Regions from separate parts of the Ligilactobacillus sp. JN-6 (Y).1 genome, predicted to be linked through region 1. Evidence: predicted binding sites of a transcription regulator. Region 1 holds the regulator's gene; the other holds the start of a gene.
The links. The regulator Rex, encoded in region 1, represses fermentation and respiration genes when NADH is low (regulators of the CRP and FNR family bind a similar motif). The targets are predictions, from matches to a motif close to TTGTGAANTANTTCACAA.
Positions count from the first base shown of each region.

Region 1 (3,184 bases):
TAACGATCATGAGAAACGAGTAACAAAGCTCCTGGATATCCTTGGAGATAATTTTCCAGCCACTGTAATGTTTCAATGTCTAGGTGGTTTGTTGGTTCGTCCAAGACCAGTAGATCTCTTTTTTCAAGAAGCAAACGAGCCAAAGCGAGGCGTCTCTTTTGCCCACCTGACAAAGAAGATATTTTTTTGTCAAAATCTGCTTCTTCAAAATTAAAACCGTGAAGTACCGAACGGATCTCTGCTTGGTAGCCATAACCATTTTGTGCTTCAAAATCGTGCACCGTTTGGTCATATTGTTTTAATAAAGATTGATAAGTTCCAGAAGTATGATCTTTACTTTTGGCGATCTTATTTTCTAATTCATGGATCTGTTGTTCCATTTTGATCAAGCCCGAGAAGACTTTTAACATTTCATTGTAAATGGTATCTTCAGATTCTAAGCCGGTATCCTGGGCTAAGTAACCGATGGTCAATCCTTTTCGTCCAACGATTTGTCCTTCGTCAGGTTCATTTTCACCAGTGATCATTTTGATCAATGTAGATTTACCAGCTCCGTTCGGCCCGACAAGAGCGATCCGCGAATTGTCTTGGATATTCAGGTTTACGTTTTGAAAAAGTGGATCTCCAGCAAAAATACGAGCTACTTGTTGGACTTGTAATAAAAGCATAAAAATTTCACCTGCCTATTTTTATTCTACTAAACCATTTTAGCATACCTTGCAATATATCGTTGTAAATTTAAATTTTTCCAATTAAGTTGTGAACTAATGAACTTTTTGTTTGATTGTGAAATTTTATATGGTAAAATTACTTACGTGAGTATTTGTGAAAGGGGCATAAAAATGGTGAATGCAAAAATACCTAGAGCAACGGCTAAAAGATTGCCAATTTACTATCGCTATTTAGGTATATTATTTAATTCCGGTAAGAAAAGGATCTCTTCAACTGAATTAGCTGAAGCAGTTAAGGTTGATTCTGCAACGATCAGACGTGATTTTTCGTATTTTGGTGCACTAGGGAAAAGGGGTTACGGTTATGACGTTAAAAGTCTCTTAGACTTCTTTAAGAAGACGTTGAACCAAGACAAGTTGACTAATGTTGGGCTGATCGGTGTAGGTAATTTAGGACACGCGTTGTTGAATTATAATTTCCATGGCAGTAACAATGTAAGGATCAGTGCAGCTTTCGACATTGATGACCGGATCACCGGCACTATTCAAAGCGGTGTTCCAATTTACCCCATGAGTGAAATGAAGGAACAATTAGTTGAACAACAGATAGAAGTTGTTATTTTAACCGTCCCTTCTCCAGTCGCACAACGTGTTACTGATGAACTTGTTTCTGCTGGTGTTAAAGGTATTTTGAACTTTACGCCTTTACGTGTGACTGTTCAAGATAATGTACGGATCCAAAATGTCGATTTAACCAATGAATTACAAACTTTGATTTATTTCTTAAATCATGTCGATCAATAATTTAGAAAAGTGAGACCATTGATGGAGACAGTTTTAAAAAAATCGTAGAGACCTACTAGCTATAGCAAATCTCTACGATTTTTTTAGTGGATAAATAAAACAAAAAGGTTCATTAAAATATGCGAAAGCATGGAAGTCTGGATCCTACCTGTCTTTTGGTAAATGAAACAGAGTATCAAACCAATAGCGGTATAGGTCAAAAAATGACCATCCCCATGACCTAATGCAAAAAGTAGGCTGGAAAGTATTGCTGTTTGCCATGGCCTAAACCAAAAGACAAAATTTCCAAATAAAACCTTACGGAAGATCAGTTCCTCGATAAGTGGTTCTGTGATCACAATTACCAGTATATAGTACGGATACTTGGCGGCTACTGCCATTAATTGGCTAGTGTTTTCGGAAACTGCCGGCTGATGAAGGATAGCAGCCTCAAACCAAAGGAAGATCCTTTGAGTAATTAAAAGTCCGACCGTGCCGCTAAGCGACCATAGAAGCGACTTCCAAAAACCAGTTTTCTTATCTTCCAATAGATTAGTATATTTGAAATGATGCATTGACCAGATCAAACCAAGTGCTCCGAGAAGACTAAGGGTGGTCTGCACTGGATATAAAATATCATTATTGTGAATAAAGTGGAAGGCTACTTGTTGGATAAGGACTAAGATGAAATACCCTAAAAAAAGACTTAATGAATTAGATTTTAGTTTCAATTAGATGACTCCTTTGTACTGCTTCAGACATTATAGCATATTTTCTAAGAAAATTAGCACTCAGACAAAGAGAGTGACAAAAAGTACTTGCAATTTAGAAATAAAGTGTTTATTATAATAATTGTAATTGAATTAGCACTTAAGTGTGTTGAGTGCTAAAAATATATTGGAGGGATCTAGAGTGCTGAAACCGTTAGGAGACAGAGTTATTCTTGAAGTTCAAGAAGAAGAAGAACAAACAGTTGGTGGGATCGTTTTAGCAAGTAATGCTAAAGAAAAACCTCAAACTGGTAAAGTCGTTGCTGTGGGTGCTGGTCGAGTCCTGGACAACGGTGAAAAGAGTGTACCAGAAGTAAAAGCTGGGGACTCAGTAATCTACGATAAATATGCAGGTACTGAAGTAACATATGAAGGTGACAAGTATTTGGTCGTTCGTGCCAATGACATTGTTGCCGTGATCGAATAAATTCTTTCATAAAGCATAGAACTCTAATTTTTGATGAGGTGAAATTAATGGCTAAGCAAATTAAGTTTTCAGAAGATGCACGAGCAAAAATGCTTGCTGGTGTAGATAAATTAGCAAATACAGTAAAATCAACACTTGGACCAAAAGGTCGCAACGTAGTTTTGGAACAATCATACGGTTCTCCGACTATTACTAATGACGGTGTTACGATCGCTAAAGACATTGAGTTGGAAGATCATTTTGAAAATATGGGTGCAAAGTTAGTTTCTGAAGTTGCATCTAAAACAAATGACATCGCCGGTGACGGTACAACAACAGCTACGGTTTTGGCTCAAGCAATCGTTGCAGAAGGTATGAAAAATGTGACAGCCGGTGCTAATCCTGTTGGTATCAGAACTGGTATCGATAAGGCTACTAAGGCTGCCGTTGAAGCATTACATGAAATGTCCCATGACGTTTCTTCCAAGAGTGATATTAGCCAAATCGCCGCAGTTTCATCTGCCAGTGAAGAAACTGGTAAGTTGATCGCGGAA
Region 1 is NZ_CM176599.1:1,763,117-1,766,300, forward strand. Features, by position in the region: gene AC3XNE_RS08130 (ABC-F family ATP-binding cassette domain-containing protein) at 1-668, opposite strand, end outside; gene AC3XNE_RS08135 (redox-sensing transcriptional repressor Rex) at 843-1,475, shown strand; gene AC3XNE_RS08140 (CPBP family intramembrane glutamic endopeptidase) at 1,559-2,185, opposite strand; gene groES (co-chaperone GroES) at 2,367-2,651, shown strand; gene groL (chaperonin GroEL) at 2,699-3,184, shown strand, end outside.

Region 2 (3,184 bases), 1.1 Mb from region 1:
CAGGTCGGCAAAACCACCGGTAGTAGGTTTGTCGGCAGGGATCTTGGCCGTTTTCAGCCATTCGCCATTGACGGCCTGGTAAAGGTCATCTTTGAGTAGTTCATTGTTAATTGTGTTGGTCAAAGTTATACCTCCTATTTAAAAACAGAGTGAAGCGAACCGCCTAAGTCCCGAGCATTATCCAAGACAGGTGCTATAGCGCGTTTTTTAGCGATGCAGCACCTGTCTTGGATAAGCGGAAAAGCTTGGTTTGCGGAGCTCGACTAAGAAAACAGAGCACAGCAAGCTTCTTAAGTTTACTACTCCGTAATTTAATCAATAAAACTATTTTAAACTATTACACTAGTGATTTAAAGCGGTTGCTCTTTCTATTATCATCAAACAGTTAGCTGACCATACAATAGGGCTGACCTCTAAGGCCAAAAATGGGAAAACCTATGAAGCCAAGCCTAAATATCATTCGCAACTACCAATGAAATCTACAATTCAAGAAGTCAGAGAATGAAAAAGATACGACTTTTTGGAACATTGATTTTCTGATAAATTTGTACAAAAAAAGCGGGACCATCAACTCTGATTTGAAGGGAGAAGAATGTTCCTGCTTTTTGTAGTAGAGCTTAGAGTCTCGCCCTAAGAGTAAAGTACAAACCTAATGGGCTAGTTCCTTGTTCTAATGTTATTTTAAACTTGCGATCGTTTGATTTCCGTATAATGAGACCCAATCGTTTTTGAAATCCGCAACAGCTGTTGCGATCATTGGTGCATTTAACCCAGAAGCGATCACGTCTGTTCCGATGGTAACTGCCTGTGCACCATATTTGATTGCATCAGTTACTTGAGCAACATTATGAAAACTGGCAGCTAGGATCTTCGTGTTGCTCTGGCTCATAGCGATAGCATTTGCCAACTCACCGATCACTTGTGCAGGAGCGATATTCATGTTTAGCATTCGGTTATAATAGGGAGCTAAATAATCTGCTCCTGCTGCGATGGCTAACTCACCTTGGAAAACAGTATAAATAGCAGTGGCAGTGATGTGGACTCCTTCTCTTTTTAAAAGTTTCATTGCTTCAAGTCCGGCTTCGTTAGTAGGGATCTTAATATAAACCTGCTGGTCGATTTCTTTTAAAACACGATGAGCGTCCGCTATGATCTCTTCGGCAGACTCGCCCACAGCCTGAACGTGTAACGTTTTATCAGGCCCAATTATTCCTCTAACTTTCTTCAAATGTTCAAAAAAGTTTACTTTGCCTTCTTTTTTGATGATCGTTGGGTTAGACGTTACGCCGGTTAAATTCAACATTTTATTGTACTTTTCGATTTCGTCTAGGTTGACTGTATCGACCAAAATTTCCATTGTTGACCCACTCCCTTTTTATAAATACTTTGTCTTATTTTATAACATCACCAACCAAGTTACTGGAAGGACTATGACCTTAGCCAATATTTTATCCCTAATGACTTTGATTTTTTCAGACTCATTATAGCATAATTGTTTGAGTGAAACATTTTAAGCTTTCTTATGAAAAAAGTTGTGGTCATGGGTCGATAGTGAAATTGTTAAACAATTTGTTGGATAAATTGGGTAACTAAGTATAAAGATCGAGTGTAAACGTTTGACAAAAAACACAATTTCTCGTTATTATCGATGTGAAAGTGGTAACAAAAAGAAATGGAGGCTTTTAATATGGTTAAAGAGTTTGCAAGTCCTGCTCATTATATTCAAGGGAATGGTGTATTAGATGCACCTAAGGAATACCTAGAAGAACTCGGGAAAAAACCTGTATTGCTCTGTGATGATATCGTCTGGAAAATTGTTGGTGAGAAGCTTAACGGGACTTTGGAAAAAGAAGATTTCACAGTTACCCATGTAGAATTTGTTGGTGAAGCTTCAGAAGAAGAAATTAGCCGGGTCGTTGAGATCGCCAAAAAGGAAGGCAATGACTTTATTATCGGCTTAGGTGGTGGGAAAACACTTGATACCGCCAAAAATGTAGCTAACCAATTAAGCATTCCTGTAGCGATCTTGCCAACTGTAGCATCAACAGACGCTCCTTGTTCTGCTTTGTCAGTGTTGTACACACCGGACGGCAATTTTAAGAAATATGCTTTCTATGATAACAACCCGGACTTGGTATTGATCGATACGAACGTTGTGGCACATGCACCTGTTAGGAATTTGGTCGCAGGGATCGGTGATGCTATGGCAACTAATATTGAGGCACAAGATGTTGCTCGTGGTTATAACCAATCAATGTTAGGAAATGACCCAACATTAGCCTCATTGGCTATTGCCCAAACTTGTGCGGATAATTTATTTGCTCATGCGCATGAAGCTGTTGCAGCCGTGGAAGGGCAGGTCGTTACGTCATCATTAGAGACTGTTGTTGAGGCGAATACTTTATTGAGTGGACTTGGTTTTGAAAGTTCTGGTTTAGCTGCAGCCCATGCTATCTATGATGGCTTTACTGCATTATCTGGCGAAAGTGAGACTTTGATGCATGGTGAAAAAGTAGCATACGGTTATCTGTGTGAACTGATGTTAGACAATGTATCAACGGATGTTTTGGACAAATATATCAAGTTTAACAAGTCGCTTGGATTACCAACCACGTTAGCTGATCTCAAATTAATCGGTGTAAGTTATGATGATCTTCTGAAGGTCGGTGAACAGGCCACGATCCCATCTGAAACGATCCACCAGATGCCATTTGAAGTTTCAGCTGAAGATGTAGCAAATGTGATCGTTGCAGTGGATAAATATGTAACGGCTAACTTTAAATAAAAGTGTAGTTGTAAAGATGACATAGTTGAAGAAAGTAGGGATGATCTCTACTTTCTTTTTGTCAAAAGGGATATTTATTTTATCTTTAAAAATTTAGGGATTGTCAAAGGGTAAATACTTTTAGTTTTCCTAAATAGCTACTAAAATGAAGAGTGAAAGGAGATATTGTTTTATGAAAAACGTTATAGTTTTAGGAGCTGCTGGTAATATTGCGAAGTTCGCTGAAGAATATCTGGGGCAACAGGAAGATGTAAATTTAACGCTTTATTTACGGCATCCTGACAAGTTAAAGACAGAAGAAGCAAAACGCGGTACGATCGTACAAGGTGATGTTTTGGACGAAACAACTCTGGTTTCGTCTTTACAAGGGCAAGATATTGTATACGCTAACTTGGCTGG
Region 2 is NZ_CM176599.1:615,979-619,162, reverse strand. Features, by position in the region: gene AC3XNE_RS02990 (M13 family metallopeptidase) at 1-123, opposite strand, end outside; gene AC3XNE_RS02985 (fructose-6-phosphate aldolase) at 677-1,357, opposite strand; gene AC3XNE_RS02980 (glycerol dehydrogenase) at 1,688-2,785, shown strand; gene AC3XNE_RS02975 (SDR family oxidoreductase) at 2,958-3,184, shown strand, end outside.
Region 2: the regulator Rex is predicted to act here: its motif matches at 1,649-1,666, upstream of AC3XNE_RS02980 (glycerol dehydrogenase).